2 regions of the Comamonas sp. A7-5 genome follow, and region 2 is predicted to be linked to the other one. Evidence: predicted binding sites of a transcription regulator. Region 2 holds the regulator's gene; the other holds the start of a gene.

Region 1 (9,419 bases), on a different contig from region 2:
CAGCAGGAACTGGCGGCACTCGGGCGCCGTGATGTGGCGGTAGGTGCCCAGCACGATGTTGTTGGCGGCCAGCGAGTCGGCCGTCACAAAGAAGCCCAGATTGCGCTTGACGATGCGGCGCTCGTCTTCGGTCAGGCCGTTGGGGTCCTTCCACAGCGCGATGTCGCGCGTCATGTTCACTTCCTGCGGCATCCAGTGGTTGGCGCAGGTGGCCAGATACTTTTCCCAGGCCCACTTGTACTTGAAGGGGACCAGCTGGTTCACGTCGGTCTTGGCGTTGATGATGCGCTTGTCGGCGGCATTCACGCGCTTGTGGGTGCTGGTGGACGCGCCGGCTTCTGCGCTGGTGGCGGAAGGGGCAAAGGTGTCGTCGTCAAAGCTCAGCATATTTATTCCTTGAGGGGGAAAAGGCTGGGTGCAATGCAATCGACATCCAGCTTTTCAGTCATTTATTGATGGAGTGGCACCACTCAAATACTGGTGCACTCTAAAGCGAGAGACACCGAGGAAACGCCGCCGCGCACCGAGGGTGTCGTCCCCCTCCGGCGCTCAGCGCCAGAGAGGGGGAAGGCGCGGGGCCGCCTAGGCCAAGCGCTTCAGGGGGAGCCAGCCAGTTATTGGCAAGCCTCGCAGCCTGGATCGTCGATCGCGCAGAACTTGATGTCCGTGGCAGGTGCCTGGGCACGGGCAGCGGCGGCAGCGGCTTCCAGTGCGCTCACCGCAGGCTTGGCCGCAGGAGCAGCCGAAGCGGCAGGAGCGCCGGAGGACACGGCGTTCAGCACACGGCTTTGCACGGTGGACTTCTCGATATTGGTCGCGCTGGTGGTACGCAGGTAGTAGGTGGTCTTCAGACCGCGCAGCCAGGCCAGCATGTAGGTGTCGTGCAGCTTCTTGCCCGATGCACCGGCCATGTAGATGTTCAGGCTCTGGGCCTGGTCGATCCACTTCTGGCGGCGCGAGGCGGCTTCCACCAGCCATTCGGGCGAGACTTCGAACGCGGTGGCGTAGAGGTTCTTGATCTCTTGCGGCACGCGGTCGATGGCGCGCAGCGAGCCGTCGAAATGCTTGAGGTCCATGACCATCACGTCGTCCCACAGGCCCAGACGCTTGAGGTCGCGCACCAGGTACTGGTTGATGACGGTGAATTCACCCGACAGATTGGACTTCACGGACAGGTTGCCGAACGAAGGCTCGATCGAGGCATCCACACCCACGATGTTGGAGATGGTGGCGGTGGGCGCAATGGCCACGCAGTTGGAGTTGCGCATGCCGTCCTGGGCGATCTTGGCGCGCAGGGCATCCCAGTCCAGCTTGGCGGAGCGATCCACTTCCACATAGCCGCCGCGGGCCTTTTCCAGCAGCTTCAGGGTGTCGGGAGGCAGGATACCCTGATCCCACAGCGAGCCCTTGAAGGTGGAGTAGGTGCCGCGTTCCTTGGACAGCTCGGTCGATGCCCAGTAAGCGTAGTAGCAGATGGCTTCCATGGCTTCGTCGGCGAACTCGACGGCGCCCTGGCTGGCGTAGGCGGTGCGCATTTCATACAGCGCGTCCTGGAAACCCATCAGGCCCATGCCCACGGGGCGGTGGCGCAGATTGGAGTCCTTGGCCTTTTGCACGGCGTAGTAGTTGATGTCGATCACGTTGTCCAGCATGCGCATGGCCGTGTTCACGGTCTTGCGCAGCTTGTCGTGGTCGATCTTGCCGTCCTTGATGTGCTGGACCAGGTTCACGGAACCCAGGTTGCAGACCGCAGTTTCGGTGTCGCTGGTGTTGAGCGTGATCTCGGTGCACAGATTGGACGAGTGCACCACACCCACGTGCTGCTGGGGCGAGCGGATGTTGCAGGGGTCCTTGAAGGTGATCCAGGGATGGCCGGTCTCGAACAGCATCGAGAGCATCTTGCGCCACAGGTCCACGGCAGGCACGCGCTTGAACAGCTTGAGCTCGCCGCTGTCGGTCTTGGCTTCGTAGGCGGTGTAGGCCTTCTCGAAAGCTTCGCCGTACAGATCGTGCAGATCGGGAGCGTCGGCGGGCGAGAACAGGGTCCACTGGCCTTTTTCCATCACGCGCTTCATGAACAGGTCGGGAATCCAGTTCGCCGTGTTCATGTCGTGGGTGCGGCGGCGGTCGTCGCCGGTGTTCTTGCGCAGCTCCAGGAATTCTTCGATGTCCAGGTGCCAGGATTCCAGATAGGTGCAGACTGCGCCCTTGCGCTTGCCGCCCTGGTTCACGGCGACGGCCGTGTCGTTGACCACCTTGAGGAAGGGAACCACGCCTTGCGATTCGCCGTTGGTGCCCTTGATGCGCGAGCCCAGGGCACGCACACGGGTCCAGTCATTGCCCAGGCCGCCAGCAAACTTGGACAGCAGAGCGTTTTCCTTGATGGATTCGTAGATGCCGTCCAGATCGTCGGGCACGGTGGTCAGGTAGCAGGACGACAGCTGCGAGCGCAGCGTGCCGCTGTTGAACAGCGTCGGGGTGGACGACATGAAGTCGAAGGACGACAGCAGCTCGTAGAACTCGATGGCACGTGCATTGCGGTCAGGCTCGTTCAGCGCCAGGCCCATGGCCACGCGCATGAAGAAGGACTGGGGCAGCTCGATGCGGGTCTTGCGCACGTGCAGGAAGTAGCGGTCGTACAGGGTCTGCAGGCCCAGGTAGTCGAACTGTTCGTCGCGCTCGGCCTTCAGGGCCTTGGCCAGACGGGGCAGGTCGTAGCTCAGCAGCTCGGGGTTGAGCAGCTCGTTGTCCACGCCCTTTTGCACAAAACCGGGGAAGTAGTCGGCATAGGCCGTCTGCATTTCTGCGGGCTGCACGTCGCGGCCCATGACTTCGCGCACGATGGTGTGCAGCAGCAGGCGGGCGGTGACGTAGGTGTAGTCGGGGTCTTTTTCAATCAGCGTACGGGCGGCCAGGATGGACGCCTTGTAGACCTCGGCCAGAGGCACGCCGTCGTACAGATTGCGCAGGGTCTCGGCCACGATGGGCGCGGACTGGATGTCGGCATTCAGATTGCGGCAGGAAGCGACGATCAGAGCCTCCAGACGCTCCTGGTCCAGGGGCACGCGCTGGCCGTTGTCGGTCACATGCAGCACGGGCTTGGCGGCGGCAGCGGCGGCCACTTCGGCGGCCTTCTTCTGCTCGGCACGTTCCTGGTTGCGGCGCTCGCGGTACAGCACATAGGCGCGGGCCACGTCCTGGTGGCCGGCGCGCATCAGGCCCAGCTCGACCTGATCCTGCACATCTTCAATATGGAAGGTGCCGCCATCGGGACGCGAGCGCACCAGTGCGCGCACCACGCCTTCGGTCAGTTCGTTGACGGTGTCGCGCACGCTGGCAGACGCCGCGCCCTGCGCGCCGCGCACAGCCAGGAAAGCCTTGGTCAGGGCCACGGCAATCTTCTGGGGCGCGAAAGCCACCACATCGCCGCTGCGGCGGATGATCTGATAGCTGTCATTGGGGGAGGAAGAATTGGCTGCGCCGGCAGGCGCGGCAGAAGGCAGTGAGTTCAACGCTTCTTGCATAAGTTCCTCTGAGTCAGTATGTGGATAGGCAGACAAAGGCCTGCACTGTGGGCAGGCCATCAAAAACACGATTCGGCGCCTCGGTTTACACATGGTTTGCACAGGGTGTGCACAACTTGTAAACACTAGATATGGGGTCTGAGGCTCTTCAAAACACTACCGGTAGTGTATCGCGCTTAAATCCGAGCGACCTGATGAAACTACTGAATCTGGCATTTCGAGCGCCGCTTGACAGCCGCAAAAATGACTTCATCCCGCATGAATAAAGGCCTGTGGCGCGGTTGCGCGCGGCGGCAGATCGGGCCGGAAATATGTAAAAAATTTGCGTGTTTGATGCAGGCGACAGTTGTTGCGCGCGCGCCATTGACATGCCGTTTCGAAGCCCCGCAACGATGGATGCTTGGGATTCTCAAAATGAGGAGCGCATAGCGCCTACGAATAAAAGATTTCAGCTGCGAATATGTGTGAAATCGAGTGCTGAAAGGCGGTAGGTGCTATGAAGATTTCAGGCTGCGCCTGAGGCTGCAGGATTGGGGGGAAATTCCCAGCTGCGCGTGCCGTCTGTGCTGGCCAGCTGCTGCTGCAGCCGCTGCCAGTCGAAACCGGGTCCGGGGTCCTGCTTGCGCCCAGGCGCGATGTGCTCGTGTCCGGCGATGTAGCGCACCGGATAGTGCGCCGCGATGGCCATGCAAAGCTGCTGCAGGGCCTGGTACTGCGGAGCTTCAAAGCTCAGGCCTTCCAGGCCTTCGAGTTCGATGCCGATGGAGTCGTCGTTGCAGCGCTCGCGCCCGCGCCACTGACTGACACCGGCATGCCAGGCGCGGTCGTCGCAGCTGACGAACTGCCAGATCTCGCCCTGGCGCGTGATAAAGAAATGTGACGAGACTTCGAGGCCGCGAATGCCCTGGTAATAGGGGTGGGCGTCCCAGTCCAGCTGATTGGTGAACAGTTGCTGCACCGCGCCTGTGCCGTACTGGCCCGGAGGCAGGCTGATGGAGTGGATGACGACGAGATCGATCTGCGCATCCTCGGGGCGAGGGCCGAAATTGGGAGATCTCAGCTGACGCGCCGCACCATACCAGCCGGCCTGCCAGGGCTGGGCCAGGGAGGAGGAAAGGGGCGTGGAATCAGACATTGTCGCTCTGGTGTTTGCTGCCTTCGGCCGGCAGGTCTATGCCCAGACGGTCGATGCGGTAGCGAATCTGGCGCAGGCTGATGCCCAGTCTGGCCGCCGTGGCTGTGCGGTTGAAGCCGTTGTCCTGCAGGGCTCTGACCAGGATGCTGCGCTCCTGCTCATCAAGCCAGCCTTGCAGATCCTCCGGCAGCGTGGCCGGACTGCCTGCGTGCTGAGTTTGCGGCGGCGGTGCGCTCGATGCCCAAGCGCCCGAGGAAGCCGCTACCGCCACACCAGCGCACTCGGCCGGCACGCCGGATTCGGGCAGACGCAGCGGGCCTTCCTCGCCCAGTGCAATGGCGCGGTGCAGCACGTTCTCCAGCTCGCGCACATTGCCAGGCAGCGGGAGCCGGGCTATCTGGCTCAGGCTGATGTCGTCCAGCTCCGGCGTAGCCAGTCCGGATTCGCGGGCCAGCTTTTGCAGCAAAGCCTGGCATAGCTGGCCCAGGTCTTCACGGCGCTCGCGCAGCGCGGGCAGCTCGATTTCGATGACGTTGAGGCGGTAGAACAGGTCCTGGCGGAAATTGCCTGCCTGCACTTCCGCTCCCAGATCGCGGTGGGTGGCGCTGACGATGCGCACATCGACGGCTTCTTCCTGGGTGCTGCCCAGTGGACGAATCTTGCGCTCCTGAATGGCGCGCAGCAGCTTGGCCTGCATGGCCAGGGGCAGGTCGCCGATTTCATCGAGAAACAAGGTGCCGCCCTGTGCAGCCTGGAAGTAGCCGGGCCTGTCCTGCGTGGCACCGGTGTAGGAGCCCTTGCGGGCACCGAAGAACTCGGCTTCGAGCAGGCTTTCCGGGATGGCACCGCAGTTGACCGCGACCATGGGGCCGCCGGCCCGCTGGCTGCAGCCGTGCAGGGCGCGTGCCACCAGTTCCTTGCCCGTGCCGGATTCACCGTGGATCAGCACGGGAGCCATGCCTTTGGCGACCTTGGCAATGCGCTGCTTGACCAGTTGCATGGCCTGAGACTTGCCAACCAGAGCCTCCAGGGCGCCAGCTGGCGTTCCCGCACCAGTGCCGCTGGCGGCCGAGCTGTCGCTGGTCTGCGGGTTGCCGGGCTTGGGCACCGCGCCAATGCCTTGCACGGCCGAGGCCACGACCTGGCGGAACTGGCGCAGGTCCACGGGCTTGGTCAGATAGTCGAACGCGCCCGCGCGCAGGGCCTCGACGGCGTTTTCGGCAGAGCCGTAGGCCGTCATGACGATGCAGCGCTCGCTGCGCGACTGATCGCGCAGTTGCAGCAGCAGCTCCATGCCGATCCCGTCGGGCAGGCGCATATCGGTAATCAAGACATCGAAATTGCGGCCTTGCAACTGAGTCATGCCTTCCTGGACCGAGCCCGCGGTTTCCACGCGGTAGCCTTCCCGCAGCAAGGTCAGCTCGTAGAGCGTGCGCAGATCCGGTTCATCATCGACCACGAGAATGTTGGCCGCTGCGGATGAGTGAGGCGATGATGTCACTGGGCTTACACCATGATCGAGTCAAACAGGGAGTGGCTCGCGAGGGATGAAGGGCCGCTGCGCAGAGTCACGATAAAGGCATTGCCGTTCACCTCGCCTTGCGGTGTGCTGCGAGCCAGGCGTTGATAGCTGATGGAGGCATCGTAGCGCTGGCACAGCTCGCGGCATATATAGAGTCCGAGGCCGCTGGAGCGGCTTTGAGAGGAGAAGAACGGCTCGAACAGATGGCGCTCGACGCTGGACTCCAGCGGTGCCCCATCACTCCAGACCATGAACCAGCAGGTGTCGTCCTGCGGTGCGAGACCCTGGATCTGACCGTTCAAGGGCCCGTGGCCGCTGATCAACTGCAGGCCCGCCTCATTGCCGGCATGGCTGCGGTGGCGCTGGGCATTGTCCAGCAAGTTGATCAGCACGCGGCGCAGATGCTCTTCATCGAACAAGATGTGGCGGGCCGTTGCATTGAGCCGCAGCAGAAGCTGGCGCGGCGGAGCGGCCTGTATGCGCCATTCATGGCTGATCTGGGCCAGCAGGGTGTCCAGCGGCAGCGACTGGCCCTGATGGGTTTCTGCGCCCTGCTGCACGCGTGCCAGGTTGAGGATTTCTTCGGCGATGCGGGCCAGTCGGTCGGCGTTCTGCCCCACGATCCGGCATAGCTGTTGGGGGCCGGGCTGGCTCGCCAGGTCTTCGGCCAGCAGCGCATTGGCCTGGGTGATGGCAGCGAGCGGGTTGCGTATTTCATGAGCCACGGCAGCCGACATGCGGCCCATGGAGGCCAGCTTTTCGGTGCGCAGCTGCGCTTCCATTTCGCGCAGGTCGTGAAGAAACATGACGCAAAGCGAATGGCTGGCTTGCGCCTGCGGACCCTCGTCCAGATAGGGCGCCGAAACTTCGGTGATGCGTGTGCGCACATGCATGCCCGTGGCGCCGTGTCGTTCATGAGCCTGCAGGTGAATCGTGGCGGACAGCGGGCGGGCATGGGCAAAGCTGGCTTGTGTCGAATGCGCCAGCGGCTCCCACCAGCTGTGGGCCTGCAGGGAAAAAGGCTGGGGGTGATCTATGGGCAGGCCCAGCAGCTGCAAGGCAGCTGGGTTGGCCTGCAGAACCAGCAAGCTCGAGTCGACCACCAGCACGCCGTCGGAGAAGTGGTTGATCACCAGACTGTTGACCTGCTCCTGGGTCTGGGTGCGCAAGCGGTTGAACAGGGCCTGGGAACGCTCGCGCCGGACACGTTTGGCCAGCTCGTGCGTGAGATAGGCCACGCAGAAATAGCCGGCGCAGGAAAACGCCGTCTGGTAGTAAGACTGGGCGCCGTCGTTGAGCCCGCCATGGTATTGCCAGAAGGTGTAGGCCAGCGTCAGCAGCGTGATGCTGGCCGTGGTGCCAAAGGCCAGCATCAGTCCACCCAGCGCCGAGGAGATCAGGACGGGAATGGCCAGCAGCGCGGTGTAGTTGAGCGAGCCGACCTGAAAGATCTGCAGCAGAAAGATCACCGCAATGTCGACGCCGATCACGGGCAGCCATTGCAGGGCTGCGCGAGGCGCCGGCAAATGACGTCCGGCAGCCAGGCGCAGCACGACGGTCAGCGTCAGATAGGTGAAGCAGATCAGCCAGGCCAGGGGAGAGCTGATGTTCTGCAGCTGCAGATTCAGCGTCTGCAGCAGCACCAGGGCCAGCGCCAGAAGCACGCGGCCGCTGAGGAAGGCCTGCCACAGGCGCACGAACGGGGCGTTGAGACTGGCGTCCGCGCGCCGGCTGATGGCTTCATCGAGCGGGATGGCGGTGTGCTGCCAGGGCGAGGCGGAGTTCACCATGCGGTCAGTGGCGGGCAGTGTCTTGCTGGGCCAGGCGGCGGTGTTCCGCGCTGCAGAAGATCTTGCCCGAGGCGTCGTTGACAGCATCTGCTTGCGGCAGGTGAAGGCCGCAGTGAGCACAAGCTACCATGGTCTGTGCCTGCTTGGGGGTGCTGGCAGGCCTGGTCTGATCGGCCACTTCAGCGCGGCGTTTGTTGCGCCAGATTCCGACAGCCACCACCACGACCAGCAGGACCAGCAAATACTTCATGCTGCGCGCTCCAGCAGGACTTCAATCACAAACCGCGAGCCGGCATAGGCCAGCAGCAAAAAGATGGCGCCGATATAAAGAACACGTACGGCGCTCTGGCCGCGCCAGCCGAATCGCTTGCGGCCGAACAGCAGCACGGCAAATGCCAGCCAGGACAGCAGGGAGAAAATGGATTTGTGATTCCACACCCATGCCTTGCCGTAGAGCTGCTCGCCAAACAGCCAGCCTGCGGCCAGTGTGGCGGTCAGCAGCACAAAGCCCGCTCCGACAAAACGGAAGGTCAGCCGCTCCAGCGTCAGCAGCGGCAGTCCGCTGTCATGGTCGCCGCCCTGGCGCATCTGCCGCTCGGCATGGCTCATCAGCGCGCCATGAACGACGGCTGCGGCAAACAGGCCGTAGGAAGCAATGCCCAGAGCCAGATGCAGCGGCAGCCAGGGCGAGGCGTTGACGTGCAGCGGTGTGCCGGGGAACACCACGGCCAGAAGCACGGCCACGCTGCCCAGCATGGACAGCGGCCAGCGCGAGCGCAGCTGCGGGTAGAGCTGCTGCTCCACCACATAGACGGTCAGCACCAGCCAGGCAGTGATAGAGAGTGCAGGAGCAAAGCCGAAGTGCGGCAACTCGCCAAGCAGACCCCAGCCCAGCAGCAGGGCATGCAGTGCCCAGGCCAGGCGCAGGCAGCGACGGGCACCGGCTTCTTGCAGGTGCTGGGTGGCAAGTGCAGGAATGGCGTAGGCAATGGCTGCGGCCATGGCCAGGATCCAGCCAATGGGGCCAGCTGCGGTGAGCGGTTGGGAGAGCATGCTTTCTATGATAGTGCCGCTGGCCCTCACTCATCTTTTGCAGGCCGCTGCCGTCCGGCAATTTTGCGCATAAAGCGCTGTCTGAACCCGGTCATGAGCGTGGGTTTGAGCGCTTGCGAGCAGATCGTCGACTTTCGAGCCCGTTCTTCAAGGATTTTCTCCTGCCGGGCGATGTCTCCAGTCTTCCCGCCCAGCCGGCCAGTCCTGCGCCACGCGCAAGGACTTGCAGCAGAGCTTGATTCAGGTCCATTCAAGACCGGCCTGGTCTCTTTTTCGAGGGAGTTGTGAGGCAGGGCGCAGCGGCCTTGCACGCCTGAGGCAGATCACGGACAAGCCTGCGGGGCATCGTCAATCAAGGGCAGCGGGTAAAATGCCTGTTCATGCAGCTTCGCCTC
Region 2 (9,419 bases):
AAGTTTGCGCCATAGGAATGCCGACCAGAGGCAGATGAGCGCGAAAAATGCAAACAATGCGCTGCAGAGAAAAGACAACGCCGGAAATGACAAAGCCCGGAAGTGGCGAAACCGACTTCCGGGCTTTACGGCCGGTACCAGACCGGGCCGTTTTTCGCGGATCAAGGAGGGTGTGGTCCTTGCCGCTGGAAGCAACGATTGCTCCCTTTTGTGCCTCAAGCGAAGATAAAGAGCAAGTGCCAACAGCCCATGGAATCAAAGGCCTCGGCGGAATTTGCTTTTCCTTTCCTTTGGCAAGCACCTGCAACGTGCAGGCAGATTCACTATATCTGTGCTCGCGTAGGGCTACCAGGCTTTTTGCACTTTATTTCGCCTTGATGACAAATAAAACGATGTGAGCGTATACACCTCTTGAATCCGTGATTTTTTGCTGTAATTTTTTGAGCAAGCTGTACATTCATACAGTTTTTATATAATTTTAAAATCTAAAAAGTATTTTTGTTAGTGTTGACTGAATATTTAGGGCGCTTCTAGAATCCGCCAGCGCTCGAAATGAGCGTTTTTTGTTTCCGCTGCCTCACGACTGAGCAGACCGATCAGCGCCCCAAGGGGCGCTTTTAATCGGCCCGCAGCAAACCTCATCGGCCAGTTGTCCTGGTTGCACCGCGAGATTGATCCGGTGCGGCCTCGGGCGATAGCCAAGAAAGGACAAGCTATGCCAGCGTCAGGAAAATTAATCGCCTCTGCGCGAACGTTGGGCCATAAGACGGCCCACGGTTTTCTTGCTCTTACTCACAACGGTTTCGCCCTGCTGGGCTTGGCCGTGGCCATTTCGGCCCTGATTCTGATCTCTCGTCCGGACCTGCGTCTGGCCGGTGCAACCGAGCTGCGCGAGTGGCTCGACACACGCCTGCCCGCCAGCACCGTGGTGGCTGCCGCCGAAGTGGAGGAAGCCCCTGCTTCCGCCAACATTGTCGTCGCCAGCGACCGCGCCACGGCCGTCAACCCCAAGAACCTGCCCAAGGAGCAGGCGGCTGTGGCCTATTGGCTCAGCAAAAAATACCGGGTGGCGCCCGAGCCGATTGCCGCCCTGGTCAGCGAAGCCTATGTCCAGGGCAAAGCCAACAAGCTGGATCCGACGCTGATTCTGGCCATCATGGCCATTGAATCGAGCTTCAACCCGTTTGCCCAAAGTTCGGTCGGTGCCCAGGGCCTGATGCAGGTGATGACTTCCGTGCACACCGACAAGTACGAAAGCTTTGGCGGCCAGCACGCTGCCTTCGACCCAGTGACCAATCTCAAGGTCGGCGTCAAGGTGCTCAAGGAATGCATTGCCCGCGCCGGCTCCATCGAGGGTGGCCTGCGCTATTACGTGGGTGCAGCCAATCTTCCTTCGGACGGCGGCTATGCCGCCAAGGTGCTTGCCGAACACCAGCGTCTGCGCCAGGGCGTGGGCCTGCAGGCCAGCCCGCTGATGACGGCCAAGTCCGACGAAGCCACCAAGGTCTCTCACGCTCAGCAAGTGGCACTGGCCAACTCCAACCTCTAAGCGACAGACCCCTGCATTTCTCAAGCTGGCTCCGGCCAGCTTTTTTTATGCCCCGGCCAGGTCCTGCGGGAAAAACGGGCATAGGTTCTTCAGCCATGCCAGCTCAGCTACACTAGCGGGTGTACGCAACTGGCGATAGGCGCAGAATTTTCTGCCGCTGACGTGGAATCCGGCAGACTGCAAGGTCTGTGAACCACCGGGGAGCGTACCGCCCAGGGTCGCAGCGACTGCAGCCTGCAAGCGTTTCAGCCGTTCGCCTGGGCAGCCCTTGGCCTCAAGGGAATTTCTAAGTTCACAGGACTGCCATGTTTCAACGCACCGATACCGTCGCGAAAGTCGACCCCGAACTGTTTGCAGCTATTGAAGCTGAAAACCATCGCCAGCAAGAGCACATCGAGCTGATCGCCAGCGAGAACTACTGCTCGCCCGCAGTGATGGAAGCCCAGGGCTCCCAGCTGACCAACAAGTACGCCGAAGGCTACCCCGGCAAGCGCTACTACGGTGGCTGCGAGCATGTGGACGTGGTCGAACAGCTGGCCATTGACCGCATCAAGCAGATCTTTGGCGCCGAAGCCGCCAATGTGCAACCCAATTCCGGCTCTCAAGCCAATCAGGCAGTGCTGATGGCTTTCGCCAAGCCCGGCGACACCATTCTGGGCATGAGCCTGGCCGAAGGCGGTCACCTGACCCACGGCATGGCGCTGAACATGTCCGGCAAATGGTTCAAGGCCGTCTCCTATGGCCTGAACGCCGACGAAGCCATCGACTACGACAAGCTCGAAGAACTGGCCCGCGAGCACAAGCCCCGCATCATCGTGGCCGGCGCCTCCGCCTATGCCCTGCGCATCGACTTCGAGCGCTTCGCCAAGATCGCCAAGGAAGTCGGCGCCATCTTCTGGGTGGACATGGCCCACTATGCCGGCCTGATTGCCGCAGGCGTGTACCCCAACCCCGTGCCCCATGCCGACGTGGTCACCACCACCACCCACAAGAGCCTGCGTGGCCCCCGTGGCGGCGTGATCCTGATGAAGGCCGAGCACGAGAAGGCCATCAACAGCGCCATCTTCCCCGGCCTGCAAGGCGGCCCCCTGATGCATGTCATCGCCGGCAAGGCCGTGGCATTCAAGGAAGCCCTGACTCCCGAGTTCAAGGCCTACCAGGAACAGGTCGTGAAGAATGCCAAGGTGTTTGCCGAAACGCTGACCGAGCGCGGTCTGCGCATCGTCTCCGGCCGCACCGAAAGCCACGTGATGCTGGTGGACCTGCGCGCCAAGGGCATTACCGGCAAGGCTGCCGAAGCGGCCCTGGGTCTGGCTCACATCACAGTGAACAAGAACGCCATCCCCAACGACCCCGAGAAGCCTTTCGTGACCAGCGGCATCCGTATCGGCACGCCCGCCATGACCACCCGTGGTTTCGGCGAGGAAGAAGCCCGCATCACTGCCAATCTGGTGGCCGATGTACTGGACAAGCCCGAAGACGAAGCCAATCTGGCCGCCGTGCGCGCCAAGGTGGCCGAGCTGACCGCCAAGTTCCCCGTCTACAGCAAGTAATTCCAGCTGCGCTGATCTGTCATGAAGTGCCCCTTCTGCAACCATCCGGACACGCAGGTTGTTGAGACCCGCGAGTCCGAGGACGGGGGCTTCATCCGCCGCCGCCGCCGCTGCGGAGGCTGCGACAAGCGCTTCACGACCTACGAGCGCCCCGAGGTCAGCTTTCCCACCGTGGTCAAGAGAGACGGCCGCCGTATCGAATACGAGCGCGCCAAGCTGCAAGGCTCTTTTCAGATCGCGCTGCGCAAGCGCCCCGTGAGCACCGAGCTCATCGATGCAGCCATAGAGCGCATTGAGGACAGGCTGCTCAATCTGGGCCAGCGTGAAATCGATTCCAGCCGCCTCGGCGAGCTGGTGATGGATGAACTCAAGGGCTTGGACAAGGTCGGCTATATCCGCTTTGCCAGCGTCTACCGCAGCTTCGAGGATGTGGACGACTTCAAGAACATCATGGATGAGGTTCGCAGCCCCAAGGCCAAGGCCGCCAAAAAGCCCTAGCTCTGACCGCCGTGCCTTGCCATGCCAAAAGCCACCCTTGGGTGGCTTTTGTTTTGCGCGCTCGATGGCAAGCATCAGCTATGAACTAATGAGCATCTAGCGCCTGATCTAAAAGGAAATCAGACAAGTTTTTATCTGATCTCCTTAATGAACGCGCGTAACACGCTCCTTCAAAGGTAGCGCCATCGGCCCGCTGCGGCTTTGTTCGTGTACATGCTCCGCCAGTGCATCCAGATCCAGCATGCCGCCCACCACGTCGATGCCTTGCGTGAAAATGCTGAAATTGTCGCCGCCGCTGCCCAGATAGCTCTGCAGTCCCACGCGGTAGCGCTGTGACATCTTGAGCAACCGGCCGTTGAGGCGCAGCTCGCTCACGCGCCGGCCCGCGGGCAGGCGACGGTCAAAGCGGTAGCTGAAGCCCTCGGAGACCTGCAGGATGCGTGGCGCATTCACGGTGTTGCTGCCGCTGTCGAATTGCTGCTCCAGCGCCTGGCGAATCTGCTCGCCCGTCAGACTCATCACCATCAGCGTATTGCCGAACGGCTGAACGCTGAACAGCTGGCCATAGTTCACGCTGCCGTCGGCCGCGGGCAGCAGGTCGGCGCGCACACCGCCGGGGTTCACAAAGGCCAGCTGTGCCCCGCCCGCGGCGACATCGCGCGTGGCCGCAAGTATGGCGTCGGCCACGATGCGCCCCATCACGCTTTCGCCATTGGCTTGCGGCATGCGGCTGACAGGCCCGGCCAGCTGCCCTGCAACGGCCTCGGCCAGCGGCCGCGCCGCAGCCTTGTAGCGCGCCACCAGCGCCGCCACGTCTGCATCGGCGTCAAAGACCGGAAACTCGGGCTGCAAGCCCACCTGGCCACCAGCGCTGCGATAGGCCTCGCCCTGCACGATGGTCTGGTGCGCCGACTTGCGGCTGACGCGGCGTGTGTGCGCATCCACCGTCAGTCTGACTTCGGTCAGCAGCGCGCCGTACTGACCGGCGCTGGTCAGCAGGAACGGCTTGCGGGCATTCACCCTGGCGTAATCGCAGATATAGGAGCGATGGGTATGACCGGAGATCACCACATCGACCTCGCCGGAGAGCTGCTCCAGAATCGGCACGATGGCTCCGGACAGGCCTTTGCAGCTATCGTCCTGCAGGCCGGACGTGGTGGCCCCTCCCTCATGGATCAGCAGCACGATCACATCGGCCCCCTGCGCACGCAGCTGCGGGATCAGCGCATTCGCCGTCTGTGCCTCGTCGGCGAATGCCAGCCCCCTGACCCCGCTGGGTCGCACCATATGCGGGGTGTTCCTGAGTGTCATGCCGATGAAGCCCACGCCTATGCGCAGACCGTCCTGCTCGAAAAACTTCACCCCGGTCGCCGGGAACAGTGGCCGGCCGTCTTCACGCAGCGTATTGGCCGCGAGAAACGGGAACTCCGCACCCTTGAAGGGCTGGCTGATCTGGCATGGCTGCTTGCTGGTGAACTTCTCGCAGCCACCGTTTTGCATGCGCAGCAGCTCGGCCACGCCCTGGTCGTATTCGTGATTGCCGGTGGCCGCAAAGTCCACCCGCATGAGGTTGAGCACCTCTATCGTCGGCTCATCGAGAAACAGCGCAGAGACCATGGGCGAGGCCCCTATCATGTCCCCGGCCGTGACCAGCGCCACATAGCGGCTGGCCTGGCGGCGCTGGGCGATGGCCCGGGCCATATAGGCCACGCCGCCAGCGGGCACGGCAATGTTCTGCCCCTGCGCGTTCTGGGCCGTCACGGCCAGTCTGGGCGGCTCCAGATGGCCGTGCAGGTCATTGAAGCCCAGCAAGGTGATCTCCATGCTGGCAGGCCTTGTCACACCACCGCTGCATGCGCTCAAGCCCAATGCGAGCAGCGTAGCGCAGAGAGGAGCGGAGACCTTGCGAAAAGCACAACGCCAGCCTGGCGACAGGGCGCGAGACTGGCGTTGATCCGGTTTTTTGTCAGCTGAAACCATCAGACTCTCCTGAGTCAGAGGTTTTAACGCACAAAAAGGTCTGGGTGATGTCAGCTGGCCGAGGCAGGAATCGGAGCCAGGCCAGAATCCACATCGGCATTCTGCGCACGGTGACGCAGCGCATGGTCCATCACCACCAGCGCCAGCAGCGCCTCGGCAATCGGCGCAGCGCGGATACCCACGCAGGGGTCGTGGCGCCCCTTGGTGATGACTTCGGTGCTCTGGCCGTGCACATCAATGGACTCACGCGGCGTGATGATGGAGCTGGTGGGCTTGATGCCGATACGCACTTCCAGATCCTGGCCGGTGCTGATGCCGCCCACGATACCGCCCGCGTTATTGCTGCGGAAACCCTCGGGGCTCAGCGAATCGCCATGCGTGGTGCCACGCTGGGCCACGCTGTCAAAGCCTGCGCCGATCTCCACGGCCTTGACGGCGTTCAGACCCATCATGGCGTAGGCGATGTCGGCGTCCAGGCGGTCATACAGGGGCTGGCCCAGGCCGACCGGCATATTGCTGGCGTTCACACGCAGCGCCGCACCGCAGGAATCGCCGCTCTTGCGCAGCTGCTCCATGTATTCCTCGAAGCGGCTCACATCGGCCACAGGCGCGAAAAAGGGATTGTGCGGCACATGCTCCCAGCTCTCGAAACCTATGGACAGCTCGCCTATCTGGGTCATGCAGGCGCGGAACTCGGTGCCGAACTTTTCCTTGAGCCATTTCTTGGCCACGGCACCCGCTGCCACCGTGGGCGCTGTCAGGCGTGCCGAGGAGCGACCGCCGCCGCGTGGATCGCGGATACCGTACTTCTGGAAGTAGGCGTAGTCGGCATGACCGGGACGAAAGCTCTGCGCGATATTGGAGTAATCCTTGCTGCGCTGGTCGGTGTTGCGGATCAGCAGCGCAATCGGCGTACCCGTGGTCTTGCCTTCGTAGACGCCGGAGAGAATCTCCACGGCATCGGGCTCGTTGCGCTGGGTGACGAACTTGCTGGTCCCGGGGCGACGTCGATCCAGATCATGCTGGATGTCCGCCTCGCTCAAGGCCATGCCCGGAGGGCAGCCGTCAATCACACAGCCAATGGCCGGGCCGTGGGACTCACCGAAATTGGTGACCGTGAAAATTGTGCCGAAGGTATTGCCGCTCATAGGCTGCTGATTATCGTTGAAGTGATGATTGACGGCTGCACACTGTCCTGCCTAAAGTCTTTTCACCATGCTCAAACTTGCGTTTATTCTGGCCTCGGCCCTGGTGTCCGTGGTGATCGGCGGCGTCGGCGGTCTGCTGTTCTTCGAATTTGCACCGTCGCGCTGCGCGGGCCAGTATGCCTGCGGCTACGGCAAGGCCGTGATCGGCATGATGGTGGGCCTGGGTGTCGCCGTGCTGTGCTTTGTGGGGCTGCTACTCAAGGGTCTGCGCAAGGCAAAGTCGCCAACAACTGTATTGCAGAGCCCGCACAGCCCAGCCGACCGACAGCCATAAGGCAGCGCTGCGTCGCCTGCAGAGCACATCAGGCTGGACATGAAAAACCCCGCCTCGGCGGGGTCTGCAGCAAAAGCTGGCTTATTCGGCACCCTGGCGCTCGCCTTCGGGCCAGTCGCGGATATAGGCCTTGAGCATGCGGTTCTCGAAGTTCTGGCTGTCCACCACGGCCTTGGCCACGTCGTACAGCGAGATCACGCCCATCAGCATGCGCTTGTCCATCACGGGCATGTAGCGCGCATGGCGGTCCAGCATCATGCGGCGCACCTCGTCCATATCGGTTTCCATGGTGCAGGTCATGGGCGCGTCGTCCATGGCGCCGCGCACGGAGATGTTCTCCACGCCGCCGGTCTTCACAAAGCCCTGGATCACTTCGCGGAAGGTGAGCATGCCCACCACATCGCCGTGATCCATCACGACCAGCGAGCCAATGTCCTTCTCCGACATCACCTGCACCGCCGCGGCCAGGCTTTCGTCGGGCGACACCGTGTACAGGGTATTGCCTTTGACGCGCAGGATGTCACTAACTTTCATTGCTGTTCTCCGAATCTGTTTGGCACGCTGTGGCAGCTTTTGTCCTGCATGTGTCAGCACATGCGGCATCGCTTTGCACAGAATGCAGGTGCGTGCACAAATATAGCCCACAATGGCTTGCATTGAGAAAAACTAAATCAATGACGAAACATATGAATTTCCACATATTCATTCGTCTATCCGACCAAATCGATATTTGATTGCGTGCTCGATCACACATTGCGTCGATCAAAACCAGCCATGGAGACAAAACATGCCCGGCTACTCTGACCCCGGCTTTGACACCCTGAGCCTGCATGCAGGCGCCCAGCCCGACCCCGCCACCGGCGCACGTGCCGTACCCATCCATCTGACGACGTCCTTTGTCTTCGAATCCAGCGACCACGCGGCCAGCCTGTTCAATCTGGAGCGCCCCGGCCACGTCTACAGCCGCATCTCCAATCCCACCAACGCGGTGCTCGAGCAACGCGTCTCGGCCCTGGAAGGCGGCGTGGGCGCAATTGCCGTGGCCAGCGGCCAGGCGGCGCTGCACCTGTCGATTGCCACGCTGATGGGCGCGGGCAGCCATATCGTGGCCAGCACGGCCCTGTATGGCGGCTCGCAGAACCTGCTGCACTACACGCTGGCGCGCTTCGGCATAGAGACTACCTTCGTCAAGCCAGGCGACATCGATGGCTGGAAGGCTGCGGTGCGCCCCAACACCAAGCTGTTCTTTGGCGAGACCGTGGGCAACCCCGGACTCGATGTGCTGGACATTCCCACGGTCAGCCAGATCGCCCACGAAGCCGGCGTGCCGCTGCTGGTGGACTCGACGCTGACCTCGCCCTGGCTGATCAAGCCTTTCGAACATGGCGCGGACATCGTCTACCACTCGGCCACCAAGTTCCTGTCCGGCCACGGCACGGTGATCGGCGGCATCGTCGTCGATGGCGGCAGCTTCGACTGGGAAAAATCGGGGCGCTTTCCCGAGCTGACCCAGCCCTATGACGGCTTTCACAACATGGTGTTCAGCGAGGAATCCACCACGGGTGCATTTTTGCTGCGCGCTCGCCGCGAAGGCCTGCGTGACTTCGGCGCCTGCATGAGCCCGCACAGCGCCTGGCTGATCCTGCAAGGCATAGAGACCCTGCCGCTGCGCATGGAGCGCCATATGCGCAACACCGAAAAAGTGGTGCAGTTCCTCGCCAGCCACCCGCTGGTCAGTCGCGTGGGCCACCCCATGCTGGAGACCCACCCCTCGCACGCCCTGGCCAGGAAGCTGCTGCCGCGCGGCGCCGGCTCGGTGTTCAGCTTTGACATTGCCGGCAACCGCAACCAGGGCAAGAAGTTCATCGAAACGCTGAAGGTCTTCAGCCATCTGGCCAATGTGGGCGACTGCCGCTCTCTCGTGATCCACCCCGCCAGCACCACGCATTTCCGCATGAGCGACGAGGCTCTCGCCCAGGCCGGCATCGGCCAGGGCACGATCCGCCTGTCGATCGGCCTGGAAGACGCCGACGACCTGATCGACGACCTCAAGCGCGCGCTGAAGGCGGCCGAGAAAGCAGCCTGAGAGACCTGAACAAACATGGTTGCCACAACTTCTGCATCGCTGGACTGGAAGCAGTTTGAACAGACTTTATTCAGCATCTACTGGCAAGATGCTCAGGCGTTCCTGGCCGCGAACCCTCAAGAAAGCATCTACGCACTGGCACTGAACGGCCTGTACCGCGAGGAGGACGGCCCCATTTACCTGCCCACGCTGTCTGCCAATAGCGAGCAGGCTTATTCACAAATGGTGAATGCCCCCGAGCCGCAGGGTCGCTTGTCCGAATTCGACCTGG

Evidence for each region. Region 2 encodes NrdR, which represses ribonucleotide reductase genes. Its sites were predicted from a motif close to CACNANATNTNGTG; they were not measured.
Region 1: AAIL67_RS15210 (ribonucleoside-diphosphate reductase subunit alpha) is a predicted target of NrdR. The motif match lies at 3,648-3,661, and genes of this name have one in related genera.

Annotation. Positions count from the first base shown of each region.
Region 1 is NZ_JBCPWO010000008.1:1,163-10,581, forward strand. It holds gene AAIL67_RS15205 (ribonucleotide-diphosphate reductase subunit beta) at 1-387, opposite strand, end outside; gene AAIL67_RS15210 (ribonucleoside-diphosphate reductase subunit alpha) at 615-3,524, opposite strand; gene ampD (1,6-anhydro-N-acetylmuramyl-L-alanine amidase AmpD) at 4,030-4,659, opposite strand; gene AAIL67_RS15220 (sigma-54 dependent transcriptional regulator) at 4,652-6,118, opposite strand; gene AAIL67_RS15225 (ATP-binding protein) at 6,166-7,971, opposite strand; gene AAIL67_RS15230 (PP0621 family protein) at 7,976-8,221, opposite strand; gene ccsA (cytochrome c biogenesis protein CcsA) at 8,218-9,024, opposite strand.
Region 2 is NZ_JBCPWO010000010.1:139,393-148,811, reverse strand. It holds gene AAIL67_RS17550 (lytic transglycosylase domain-containing protein) at 716-1,549, shown strand; ZMP/ZTP riboswitch at 1,665-1,819, shown strand; gene glyA (serine hydroxymethyltransferase) at 1,855-3,102, shown strand; gene nrdR (transcriptional regulator NrdR) at 3,124-3,600, shown strand; gene AAIL67_RS17535 (bifunctional metallophosphatase/5'-nucleotidase) at 3,745-5,580, opposite strand; gene aroC (chorismate synthase) at 5,631-6,728, opposite strand; gene AAIL67_RS17525 (hypothetical protein) at 6,796-7,062, shown strand; gene AAIL67_RS17520 (CBS domain-containing protein) at 7,144-7,596, opposite strand; gene AAIL67_RS17515 (O-acetylhomoserine aminocarboxypropyltransferase) at 7,850-9,148, shown strand; gene AAIL67_RS17510 (DUF4303 domain-containing protein) at 9,164-9,419, shown strand, end outside.